4 regions of the Rhizobium acidisoli genome follow, and region 4 is predicted to be linked to each of the others. Evidence: riboswitches for the same ligand, from Rfam matches in the RefSeq annotation. Region 4 holds a riboswitch; each other region holds the start of a gene.
What was found. A riboswitch is a leader RNA that binds a small molecule or an ion and turns the genes downstream of it on or off. The one in region 4 is predicted to bind cobalamin.
Positions count from the first base shown of each region.

Region 1: it holds a riboswitch for cobalamin, as region 4 does, so the genes downstream of both, CO657_RS16300 (CbtB domain-containing protein) here and nrdH (glutaredoxin-like protein NrdH) in region 4, are expected to answer to the same signal.
Region 2: it holds a riboswitch for cobalamin, as region 4 does, so the genes downstream of both, cobU (bifunctional adenosylcobinamide kinase/adenosylcobinamide-phosphate guanylyltransferase) here and nrdH (glutaredoxin-like protein NrdH) in region 4, are expected to answer to the same signal.
Region 3: it holds a riboswitch for cobalamin, as region 4 does, so the genes downstream of both, bluB (5,6-dimethylbenzimidazole synthase) here and nrdH (glutaredoxin-like protein NrdH) in region 4, are expected to answer to the same signal.

Region 1 is NZ_CP034998.1:3,319,362-3,322,481, reverse strand. It holds gene CO657_RS16310 (putative bifunctional diguanylate cyclase/phosphodiesterase) at 1-834, opposite strand, end outside; gene CO657_RS16305 (histidine phosphatase family protein) at 1,245-1,799, opposite strand; adenosylcobalamin (AdoCbl) riboswitch at 1,855-1,997, shown strand; gene CO657_RS16300 (CbtB domain-containing protein) at 2,010-2,219, shown strand; gene CO657_RS16295 (CbtA family protein) at 2,233-2,979, shown strand; gene CO657_RS16290 (hypothetical protein) at 3,030-3,120, shown strand, end outside.
Region 2 is NZ_CP034998.1:2,195,404-2,198,523, forward strand. It holds partial or broken gene CO657_RS38210 (cobaltochelatase subunit CobN) at 1-147, opposite strand, end outside; gene cobW (cobalamin biosynthesis protein CobW) at 152-1,201, opposite strand; gene cobU (bifunctional adenosylcobinamide kinase/adenosylcobinamide-phosphate guanylyltransferase) at 1,206-1,730, opposite strand; cobalamin riboswitch at 2,114-2,504, opposite strand; gene CO657_RS10905 (chloride channel protein) at 2,765-3,120, shown strand, end outside.
Region 3 is NZ_CP034998.1:2,021,321-2,024,440, reverse strand. It holds gene CO657_RS10030 (DHA2 family efflux MFS transporter permease subunit) at 1-1,162, opposite strand, end outside; cobalamin riboswitch at 1,316-1,501, shown strand; gene bluB (5,6-dimethylbenzimidazole synthase) at 1,544-2,233, shown strand; gene CO657_RS10020 (DUF2865 domain-containing protein) at 2,255-3,120, opposite strand, start outside.
Region 4 is NZ_CP034998.1:3,682,791-3,685,910, forward strand. It holds gene nrdE (class 1b ribonucleoside-diphosphate reductase subunit alpha) at 1-1,147, opposite strand, end outside; gene nrdI (class Ib ribonucleoside-diphosphate reductase assembly flavoprotein NrdI) at 1,126-1,542, opposite strand; gene nrdH (glutaredoxin-like protein NrdH) at 1,558-1,779, opposite strand; cobalamin riboswitch at 2,034-2,260, opposite strand; gene CO657_RS17980 (heavy metal translocating P-type ATPase) at 2,463-3,120, opposite strand, start outside.

The DNA of each region.
Region 1 (3,120 bases), 360 kb from region 4:
GGAGATTGCGGCACGCAGCCTGGTTTCCAGCGCCGCGCGTTCCGCAACTTTGTCCTGCATAGCCGGTTCGAAAACCAAATAATGGTTGGGGCCGCGTGATTTCGCCTCGTACATGGCGAGGTCGGCCCGATGAGCGGCATCCTCCAGCGGTTCGGTTCCCTCGGCCCAGCGGTCGTAGCCGACGCTGGCGCCGACTTCGACGGCAAAACCATCGATATGGATCGGCCGGGTGACCGCCTGGATCAACAATTTGGCAAAACGCTCCTCGCGCTGCGCTGTCAGGGCAAAGGCGACAATGATGAATTCGTCGCCGCCGAAGCGATAGACGCAATCGGCATTGCCGAGCGCGCAGATCCTTCTGGCAACCTCGATGAGCAGAATATCGCCGCCCTTGTGGCCGACGAGATCGTTGACTTTCTTGAAGCCGTCGAGATCGACGGAGAAAAGCGTGACGTTCTGGTCCCACTCCTCGATCTGGTCCTCGTCGTCCTTGATCGGCCGTGACAGGATCTTGCGTTCGAAGGCGTAGCGGTTCGGCAGCTTGGTCAGATGGTCGTGAGTTGCGGTCCAATCGGCCTTCGCCTGGGCGGCGGCGCGCAGTTCCGTTTCCTTGCGCAGGTCGGCAATGCGCAGCACCGAATAGATGAAGCTCATGGCGCCGGCGATGCCGAGAGCCAGAACGAGTTTGTCGGCACCATATTCGCCGAAACCGGTCATGAAGAAGACAAGGCTGTCGTCAAGCTGCAAAAGCGCGCCGAGGAGCCAGAGAGTTATCCCAAGCCCGACGATCGATACGCATTGCCTTCCGGCCCTGCTCTGGAAAAACACCGGCATATGGCCTTCTCCATCTCCACCCTATGCCGAACTATCATGAAAGTCTGAAATGTTCGTTGAAACCAGAAGGCGAATTTTTGGGGACAGCAGCCTCTTGCTGCACCGTCGAGAGACGGACGCACTTCTGGTGACGCGGGGAACGGAAAAAACGAAGGCGAGCGTGCTGGTGCATCGCTCGCCCTTTCTCGTGTTTCAGGCGGTGACCATCAACAGCGGAACGCTGACGATGAGACCGACCAGAACCGTGATTGTGGCGACACGCATTAAACGCAGGCGACGCGTGCGCTCCCCACTCCAGTCATATGTCATGTCTTCCATCTCCTTGGGACAAGGAAGTAGTCCCGGCGAAACCGGGTTCAATAGAGATGACGCGATTTGCTTGTGTAAGGCTGGATAAGCATCAGGGATCGCTAATGCTGGAAACGCAGAGACCAGCGCCGTCCGTTGCTGGTCATGCGAATGACGGCGAGCGGCTCGACATCGATGAGCCAGAAGGAGGAGGGCGGTGCCTGGAGCACATGGGCTACCGCCGCTCGGATGACCGTGGCGTGGCTGATGGCGATCACATGGCCGCCGAGGGCGGATTCGTTGTCCATCCAGCTGGCGACGCGTGTTCGAAGATCAACAAGGCTCTCGCCTCCGTGAGGGGCGGCTTCCGGACTTGTCATCCAGGCCATGAGGTTCTCCGGCTCCTCGGCCTCGATCGCCGCGATCGACTTGCCGGCCCAGCGGCCATGATCGCAATCGCCAAGTGCAGGGTCTATGCGAGCTTGAAGGCCGAGCGCGTCGACAGTCTGGCGGGCACGCAAAGCCGGGCTTACGGCGATACGATCGGCGCGGGGCAGGGCGGTCATCCTGCCGGCTTCCTCCGTTGCCTTGGTTTCCAGCGGTTCGTCGATCGGAAACATGGCTTTGCGGCTCGCCGCCGTTGCACCATGGCAGATCCAGGTAAGGCGCGTGTTCATACAGTAGAGCAGCCCTTGGCCGGCAGGTGAAGTATCGTTGACAGTCTCTTCGGCGTGCAGATATAACCGGGCTGTTGCGGGTTTGGAAGCCGGTGGAAATCCGGCGCGGTCGCGCCACTGTGACCAGCGTGTCGAAGGTTTTTCGCGCTGGAAGTCAGACCTTACCGCACAAGCACTCTTTCGACTGAACGCGTCATTCCGGAGGAATACATGTCTGACACCACTTTCGCGCCCGTCGCGGCACCGGCACCGATCCCCGTAGGAGAAATCCTGCCCTGGGCGATCTTCGGCGGCCTGCTGATGCTCATCGCCATCTATTTCGTCGGCACCGAGGAAGGCGCGACCGCGCTGTTCAACGGCATGTATGTGCACGAATTCGTGCATGACGCCCGCCACCTCCTCGGCTTTCCCTGCCACTAAGGGGGATACTGACATGGTCGGAAATCTTCTACTTCGCGGCATGCTCGCGGGGCTGATCGCTGGCATTCTGGTTTTTGCTTTCGCCCATATCTTCGGCGAGCCGCTGGTCGATGCGGCAATCGCCTTCGAGGAGGCGAGCGCCCAGGCGGCCGGCGAAGCTGCCGAACCTGAAATCGTCAGCCGGGCCACACAGGCCGGTCTTGGCCTTTTCACCGGCGTCATGGCCTACAGCATTGCCGTCGGCGGGCTTTTCGCGCTCGCCTTCGCTTTCGTGCATGGCCGCGTCAGCAATCTTTCGGCGCGCGGCACCTCGGCGGTCATTGCCCTTGCCGCCTTCGTGGCGATCGTTCTCGTTCCCGCTATCAAATATCCGGCCAACCCGCCGGCGGTCGGCAATGCCGATACGATCGGCGTCAGGACTGAGCTGTTCTTCCTGATGATCGTCGTTTCGCTTGCTGCCCTGATTGCCGCGGTGGCGCTGTCGCGCCGTCTTTCCGAGCGTTTCGGCCCCTGGAACAGCGCGATCATCGCTGGCGTCGCCTATCTCGTCTTCATCGGCCTCGTGCTCTATTTACTGCCGCCGATCAACGAGGTGCCGGAGAACTTCTCGGCCATGGTGCTCTGGCGTTTCCGGACGACAACGCTCGCCATGCATGCGGTCCTCTGGGCAACACTTGGCCTTGCCTTCGGGGCGCTGGCGGAAAAGCGGCTTGCCGTGAAGGACGGGCAGCGGAGCCGGCCGGCGAGGGCCTTCTACTGAACGCATCGAGGGGCGCCGTTTTGCCGGCGCCCTTAGGTTTTCGTGCCACTATGAAAAGCTGCAGAACCATAACACTCCTGTCGACGGCTTTTGCCGCCGCTTTCTTTTGCCTGCCTGCTGAAAACGCCCTTGCTCATAGCC
Region 2 (3,120 bases), 1.5 Mb from region 4:
CCCACCGCAGGCGCGATGGGCGGTCGCGATCGCCGCGAGCTCGCTGTCGGCGGCCGACAGGAACAGGATATCGCCCGGCGTCTGACCGAGATCGATTGCCTCTTCGCCGTCGCTGATCGTACCCTGCTGGGCCAGAAGCAGATGCATGGGCTTACGCCAGCGCCTCGATTGCCGCCTTCACCGCACCCTGATCCATCTCATGCAGGCCGATGACGACGAGGCGCGTGCCGCGCTTTTCCCCAGGCGCCCAGGCGCGATCGAAATAGTGGTCGATACGGCTGCCGACGGCCTGGAGCTGCAGGCGCATCGGCTTGCCCGAAACATCGACGAAGCCCTTGAGGCGCAGCACGTCATGGGCTGATATGATGCTCTTCAGCGCCTCGACAAAGCCGGCCGGATCGGCAACGGGGCCGAGCTCAACGACGAAGCTGTCGAATTCGTCATGATCGTGCGGCGAGCCGTCCTCATGCTCCAGTTCGTGATGGGATTTGCGGTTGGCGATATCGTCCTCCGTGCCGATGCCGAGGCCGAGCAGGATGCCGGCCGGCACCTCGCCGTTTTTCGCCTCGATCATCACCGGCTTGCGCTGGGTGCGGGCGGCGACCTCGTCGCGCACCCGGCCAAGGCCGGCCACGTCGATCAGGTCGGTCTTGTTGAGCACGATGAGATCGGCGCAGGTGAGCTGGTCCTCGAACAGTTCCTCGATCGGGCTCTCGTGATCGAGCGATTGATCCTCGCTGCGCGCCGCCTCGACGGCATCATGGTCATCGGCGAAACGGCCGGCGGCGACAGCCGCGCTGTCGACCACCGTGATGACGCCGTCGACGGTCACCTGGGTGCGAATGTCAGGCCAGTTGAAGGCGGCGACCAGCGGCTGCGGCAGAGCGAGGCCCGAGGTTTCGATGACGATATGGTCGGGCCGCTGTTCGCGCTCCAGAAGCTTCGTCATCGTCGGAATGAAATCGTCGGCAACGGTGCAGCAGATGCAGCCATTGGTCAGCTCGATGATATCATCCTCGCTGCAGTTCTCCGCGCCGCAGCCCTTCAGCACCTCGCCGTCGACACCGAGATCGCCGAATTCATTGATGATCAGCGCGATCTTTTTGCCGCCGGCATTGGTCAGCAGATTGCGGATCATCGTCGTCTTGCCGGCGCCGAGGAAGCCGGTGATGACGGTTGCGGGAATCTTTTGCTGGTTCATGGATTTAACCCTTCATTTTCAGCGGCAGGCCTGCCGCGATAAAATAGACTTCGGCGGCCTTTGCCGCGATCATCTGGTGGAGCCGGCCGGCATGATCGCGAAAATCCCGCGCCATCCGATTGTCCGGCACGATGCCAAGGCCGACCTCGTTGGAAACGAAAACAAGCCGCGCCTTTGCCCGCGGCAAATAATCGGCGAGCGCCAAAAATTCTCCGGCCATATCGCGCTGCTCCATCATCAGATTGGTAACCCAGAGCGTCAGGCAGTCGATCAGCACGACGCGGTCCTCACCATCGATGGCGGCGAGCTTGCCGACGAGATCGAGCGGCTCCTCATGCGTCGTCCATGATGGGCCGCGATCGGCCCTGTGTTGGGCAATGCGCGCCTGCATCTCCTCGTCCCAGGCCCGCCCGGTCGCGAGATAGTGGCGGTTGAGGCCGCTTGAAACCACGAGGGATTCGGCAAAGCGGGATTTGCCGGAGCGTGCGCCGCCGAGGATGAAGACTGTAGTGATCGGGCCAACCGTCATGTGAGCGCCGCCCTTTGGCAGGATAGGGCCCGCCGTGCCGCCCCCCTCATCCGACCCTTCGGGCCACCTTCTCCCCGCTGGGGAGAAGAGGGAGCAAGCTTTTGTCTTTGACCGTCTCTCTGATCGCAGTGGCAGGAGAGGGACCGAGGCGTCGCCACGTACCTCTTCTCCCCATCGGGGAGAAGGTGGCGGCAGCCGGATGAGGGGGTGAGCGACGATAGAAGCGAATGCGCATAGCGCAAGCGAAGGACAATAAATTGCGAGCCGTATGGCCCCCTCGTCCAACCCGTTGCGCCATTGACCGCACCAAGCCATGCCGAATTCAATCGTTCAGCCAAAACAACCTCCGTGCTGGCAGCGGGTCTCTTGCCCAGGGTTGGGCTTTTCGCCCGGCACGAATGGCAGGTCTCCTGGCTCGCGGTTGTCGGCCGCGATCGGGGCGGACCGGAAACCGGTCGCCCCTGATCGTGCCGGCGGATCTGCCTCGCCTTCCCGGCTGCATCGGTGAAAAGGTGGACGATTCGTAGAAATGGAGGCGTCCGACCCCGGTTGATCACCATGCATGTCCAGTGGCTTTTCCGGCATGTCGCCCGTCCCGCCTGCCTGCACGATTGCAAGCTGCCAGCCGGAAGAGCTCGATGCCGGATGGAAGACCCTGACCGCTCTACAGTCGCGGGGTCGGCTGTGATGAAGGCGCCCGGTGTGGGTCCGCCCCGTCACATTCCCTTTTCATCCGGAAGGCGTAACGCCGATCCGGAACCATCCGTTAATATCCGAGGATGGTCAGATGACCATCCGTTGAGGGATGGTTAGGCAAGCTCAAGAGTGAAGTCAACCGGCCTTGGCGGTCGGCCATCGGCGGCAAGGCAGGCACGCTCACTGAAACACGACTTACTCGACCAGGAATATCGTCATTTATCAGAGGCTTACGTCATAAATATTTGACCTACGCGCCGGCTTTTCGCCGCAATTGCGTCGCATGCGGACTGCACCTTCGCCCTTGACCGGGTCTCTTCCTGCCTAGTTGTCTTGCCATGCTTATGAAATTGGATCGGCGCCGGTTCCGAGCGCTGCGTGTTTTCTTCGATCCGAGACGGCTGCGGGCGCTGACCCGCCGTAGCGAAGTCGGTCTGTCTCTGGCGGGTGCTGTCGTCGGCATTGCTTCCGGTCTTGCCGTGACCGGCATGAGCTTCGTCTCCAATGAACTGCATCAGCTGGTCTTCGGTATCGCCGACAGCGAAAGGCTGAGCTCGTCGGTTATCGACGACAAGCTGCTGCTGCTCACCGCCCCGGTCATCGGCGGCATGTTGCTCGGCCTGTTGCTCTTCATTTTGGCCAAACGCCGCAAGAAGCCGATGGTCGACCCGATCGAGGCCAATGCGCTGCATGG
Region 3 (3,120 bases), 1.7 Mb from region 4:
TCGCGGTCGCCTGGCTGCTGTCGGCATCATCGACATCGCCGAAGGCCATGGCGTTGACGCCCGAAAAGGCCATTGAGCGGAAAAGGCCGCCGATCAGCAGGCAGGCCATGATCAGCGGCAGCGGCGTTTCAGCGGTGAAGAAGCCGTTGATGCCGAGGCAGATTGCCGCCAGCAAGGTGGTGATCGATATGACGGTACGGAAGCCGAAGGCATTGAAGGTGCGCGAGGCGGCAAATTTCGACCCCATGGAGCCGAGCGCGCTGACGAAGGTGACTGAGCCCGATTGCAGCGGCGTCAGGCCGAAGCCGAGCTGGAGCATCAGCGGCATCAGAAAGGGCAGGGCGCCGAGCCCCATGCGGAAATTCGAGGCGCCGAGGATCGCCGCCCGGAACATCGGGTAACGGAACATTTTCGGATCGAGCAGCGGATAGGGCGTGCGGCGGGCATGCAGGAGATAGAGGAGGCCGGCAAGGATGCCGACGGCCACCGTGACATAGCCGTAGATGACGGGCACGGCCGGCAGGCTGATCACCGACAGGCCGAAAACGAAGCCGGAAAAGCCGATGCCGCAAAGGAAGAAGCCCGGAAAATCCATCGGCCGCGGACTGCGCGGCTCGACCGCCGGCAGGAAACGCGTGACGAGGAAGATGCCGAGCACGCCGATCGGGACATTGATCCAGAAGATCCAGTGCCAGCTGAGATAGGTGGTGAGGAAACCGCCGATCGGCGGCCCCATGATCGGGCCGATCAGTGCGGGAATGGTGAGCCAGGCCATGGCATCGACGAGTTCGTGGCGCGGCGTTCCCCGGACCAGCAGCAGGCGGCTGACCGGCGTCATCATCGAGCCGCCGGCGCCCTGGATCAGGCGCGAGACGACGAAGGCCGCGATCGAATTGGAAAAGGCGCAGGCGACCGAGCCGATCATGAAGACGAAGATCGCCAAACGGAAGATGTTGCGCGCGCCGAAACGATCGGACATCCAGCCGCTGATCGGGATGAAGATCGCCAGCGCCACGAGATAGCTGGTGACAGCAAGCTTCAGCGCGATCGGCGAGGTGCCGATATCGGCGGCGATCGCCGGCAGGCTGGTGGCGATGACGGTCGAATCCATCTGTTCCATGAACAGGGCGACCGCAAGGATCATGGGTGTCAGGCGGGGCACGGGCAACCGGGGTGCAAAGAGGAAAGTTGCGGCGCCACGGGCGTCGGTTGGGATCTGTTCGTTTCTACGGCAGCGATGCGCAGCTGTCCACGCGATCGATGTCACATACGGGTGAATGCGGCATGAGGCCGCTTGCCGCAGGGCCGGTTTGCTGAAATAGATGCGCCGTCAGGTGCCCGCTTTTCAAGCGGGAGAATCGGGAATCCGGTGCAAGACCGGAACGTGCCCAACGCTGTAAGGCTGACGTCTGCCGCTCATCATGCCACTGGTTTTCGCCGGGAAGGCTGCGGCAGACGGGTGACGCCGAGTCAGAAGACCGGCCTGGCAAGATAGACCCAACCCGCGCGGACGGCGGGCGGTTGCGTTGTTGGGGATTTGACGATGCGACCCTTTGATGAGGATGCCATGTCAGTGGCGTCCGGTTTTTCTTTGGCCGAACGCGAGGCTGTCTATCATGCGATCATGACGCGACGCGATGTTCGCAGCCAGTTCCTGCCCGAGCCCTTGCCCGACGACGTGGTGGAACGGCTGCTGACGGCCGCCCATCACGCACCCTCCGTCGGCTTCATGCAGCCGTGGAATTTCATTCTGGTGAAAAGTCCAACTGTGCGAGCCCGAATCCGCGATGCCTTTGCCAAGGCCAACGAGGAAGCGGCACTGATGTTTGAGGGCGAGCGGCGGCAGGCCTATCGCTCCCTCAAGCTCGAAGGCATAACAGAGGCGCCGCTCGGCATCTGCGTGACCTGCGATCCCACCCGCAGCGGCAGCGTGGTGCTGGGGCGCACGCACAATCCGCGGATGGACAGCTATTCCACAGTCTGCGCCATTCAGAATCTCTGGCTGGCGGCCCGCGCCGAAGGGGTCGGCATTGGCTGGGTCAGCATCTTTCACGAAGCCGACTTGAAGACCATTCTCGGCATCCCTGAGCATATCGAGGTGGTTGCCTGGCTCTGCGCCGGTTTCGTCGACCGGCTCTACGACCAGCCGGAACTCTCGGTCAAAGGCTGGCGGCAGCGGCTGCCGCTCGAGGAACTCGTCTTCCATGATGGCTGGGGAAGGAGCGAGAGGTAGCGATCACTGCTGCTGCGGCTGCTACTGCTGCGGTTGGGGGCCAGGTGCGGCAGGATTGGCAAGGTCGATCGAGCCCTGGTCGCCGGCGAGGAATTGCGGGCCGACCTGGCGGACCTTATTCTGCGTGGGGTCGTAGGGACGCTCCGGAACCGATGGCTGCGGCGCGGCGGCTGCCGCTGTATCCTTCACCGGCGGATTGGTCCGGATGGTGGTGATCGATCCCTGCTGCGGCGGCTGGCTGATCGCCTGCTTGCCGCGCATCTCGTCGTAATAGGCGGTGAGATTGCAGGCGCAGGCGTTTTTCTCGCCGGGCGCGCGGCTTTTGTAGGCGAAGGCGTTCTTCATGGCGCTGTAGGGCGTGCCGGTTGCGACCGAGATCATGTTCGAGGCTTCCGTGCTCGTCACGTCGCGATAGAAAAGCTGGGTCTCGATGCCGGGGCACATCTTGGCGCAAGTCTGGGCATCGCGGCCGAAATCGACCGACGTGGCGTTCGAGCTGATCGGGAAGAAACCGCCGTCGCAGCTGCGCACGCAGATGGTGCTGACCGGCGAGAGCATATCGGCCCGTGGCAGACCGTAACGCGGATCAACGTCTTGGCCGCCGCCGAGCGGTATGAAGGTATCGGAGCGCATCGCCTGTTCCTCGATGCTCGGGGCGGGGTCGTTGGCGCTGCGCTCGGAGGGGGCGTAGAAATTGTCGCTGTTGCAGCCGTTCTGGTCGAGCGCGGCCATCAGTTCGCGGCGGGCGTCATCGGCGCCGTTCCGGCCGGCTAGTTCGTTGCGGCGGTCCTGGAGATAGCCGATATTGTCGATCATCCGGGTTTCGGCCTGCGAGAGCTCGGCGCAATAATCGGCATTTTCGCCGCCGATCACCACCATGCTGCCTG
Region 4 (3,120 bases):
AACCGCTTTCGAACTGGATTTCGGCAAGCACCTGGAAGAATTCCCGCGCCTTGATCTTCTTCTTGGAGATGCCGGCATCTGCCACCATCTCCCGATATTTTTCTGTCACCGAAATCTCGGTAAAGGGCACACCATAGACGCGCTCGACGTCATAGGGCGAGAACAGGTACATGTCCTCGTTGTTCCTCGCGAGTTCGAAGCTGATGTCGGGCACGACGACGCCGAGCGACAGCGTCTTGATGCGGATCTTCTCGTCGGCATTCTCACGCTTGGTGTCGAGGAAGCGCATGATGTCAGGGTGATGGGCGTTGAGATAGACAGCACCGGCTCCCTGCCGGGCACCGAGCTGGTTGGCATAGGAGAAACTGTCTTCGAGCAGCTTCATCACCGGGATGATGCCCGATGACTGGTTCTCGATCTGCTTGATCGGCGCGCCGGCCTCGCGGATGTTCGTCAGCGACAGCGCCACGCCGCCGCCGCGCTTCGACAATTGCAGCGCCGAATTGATCGACCGGCCGATCGATTCCATATTGTCCTCGACCCGCAGCAGGAAGCAGGAAACCAGTTCACCGCGCTGTTTCTTGCCGGCATTGAGGAAGGTCGGCGTCGCCGGCTGGAAGCGGCCGGAGATGATCTCGTCGACCATGTCGCGGGCAAGGGCCTCGTCGCCGCGCGCCAAAGTCAGCGCCACCATGCAGATGCGGTCCTCGTAGCGCTCGAGATAGCGCTTTCCGTCAAAGGTCTTCAGCGTATAGCTGGTGTAATATTTGAAGGCGCCGAGGAAAGTCGGGAACCGGAACTTCCTGGCATAGGCCTGGTCGAACAGGTCGCGGACGAAATTGAAGGAATATTGGTCGAGAACCTCCTGCTCGTAATAGCCCTCGGTCACGAGGTAATCGAGCTTTTCCCTCAGATTGTGAAAGAACACGGTGTTCTGGTTCACATGCTGCAGGAAATACTGCTTCGCCGCCATGCGGTCCTTTTCGAGCTGGATCCTGCCCTCATCGTCATAGAGGTTCAGCATGGCGTTCAGCGCGTGATAGTCGAGCGTTTCCACCGCTTTCAAAGGGCGTTCGCCGGCGGGATGAGCAAAACTGTTATGCGGTTTTGCACCCGCATCCCGCGTCAGAGTTGTTCCCGTGTCCAAAATCGTTCCATTCCGTGTTTGACGTTGGCGACATCCTCCTCCGTGCCCATGAGCTCGAACCTGTAGAGGTACGGCACCCGGCATTTCTGCGAGATCACGTCGCCGGCGAGCCCGTATGTCTCGCCGAAATTGCTGTTGCCCGCGGCAATCACGCCACGAATGTGTCCTCGGTTCTCCGCATCGTTCAAGAAACGGATCACCTGCTTGGGAACGGCGCCCTTTATGATCCCTGGGCCGTCGCCGCCGCTATAGGTCGGCACGACAAGCACGAAGGGTTCGCGGATATGGAACGCATCCGCACCGCCCGCCGGAATGCGCGCCGCGCGCAGTCCGAGCCTGGCAACGAAGCGATGGGTATTTTCGGATCGGCTGGAATAATAGACGATCAGCCCCATCGCCTTTTTCCTCGGTCAGGAGAGCGCGCTGATCATATCGGGGCGGAAACCCGCCCAATGCCGCTCGCCGGCGATCACGACCGGCGCCTGCATGTAGCCGAGGCTGCGGACACGATCGAGCGCTTCGGCATCCTCGGAGATATCGACGATGTCGTAATCGACGCCCAGACGGTCGAGGGCGCGATAGGTGGCAGTGCATTGGACGCAGGCGGGTTTGCTGTAGACGGTAACGCTCATCATGTTCCTCGTGATGTCAAAGAATTCAGGACGCAAGACAGGGATCGGGCGCCTTGTGGCGTCCGGGTCAATGCTTGATGGTGATCTGGCAAGTCGGCGCTTTAGACGCCTGAGACGATCGGGATTAGCGCGGGCGGCGGCCTTGATATTCTGAACATGACTTCAACCCCGAAGTGCTCATGCGGACGTTCGGGCAGCGCAACAGGCGCGGATCATTCCGCTGTCATGCACGCGACCTTCCGGACACCCCGCCCGTGGACATCTAGTTCAAGGCAGGTCTCCTGGCTTGCGGGTCGAAGCACCCTGCCCCAGCCTTCCCGAGGCATCATGCCTCAGTGACCTGAAATCGGACAGTTGCTCGCCGCTTACAGTTGCGGGGGCAGCTCCGGCCTTGCTGCGCCGTCATGGCGAAACGCACCGTATTCCCGTCTTAGCCCGCGATCCGACACGAATCGAAGGAACCTTGAACACTAGATATAGTACGCGAATCCAAAATCACGTCAACGGATGGTTTGTGCGTTGCGTTACGGCAAGTTTGAAATCACTACGTTCCTGTGAAAAACATGGATAACGAAGGCTTAAGCAAACAGGCTGTGAAGAAGGCCGGAACGAAGAGAGCCGGCTTGTAGCCGGCTCTACGATTGTCGATTCCCGATCAGCCGCATCGTCGCTGCGAATAGGGTTTATCCCTTGACCTGAAGCAGCCTAAGCGCATTGATCGTCACCAGCACGGTGGCGCCGGTATCGGCGAGAATTGCCGGCCAGAGACCGGTGATGCCGGCAATCGTCGTCACCAGGAACACCGCCTTCAGTCCCAGCGCGATGCTGATATTCTGCAGGATATTGCGCATCGTCCGTTTGGACAGCTCGATCATCCGCGCCACGTCGCCGACGCGCCCGTGGAGAACGGCGGCATCCGCAGTTTCCAGCGCCACGTCGGTGCCGCCGCCCATGGCGATGCCGATATCGGCGGCAGCCAGCGCCGGAGCATCATTGATGCCGTCGCCGACCTTGGCGACGATGAAGCCCTGGCGCTTCAATTCACCGACGACCCGCTGCTTATCCTCAGGCATCATCTCGCCGCGCCAGTCGATGCCGAGCATGCCGGCAACGGCTGCTGCCGTCCGCTTGTTGTCGCCCGTCAGCATCATCGCCTTGACGCCGGCCGACTTGAGCGTGGAAAGCCCGGCCTTGGCATCCTCGCGCGGCTCGTCGCGCATGGCGATCAGGCCGGCCGCGACACCGTTGACGAGCAGCACCGACACGCTCTTGCCCTCGTCGTTCAGCACAGTAATGCGTGCATCCTTGTCGCCATCGAGTGCTCCGCGCTCACGGGCAGCG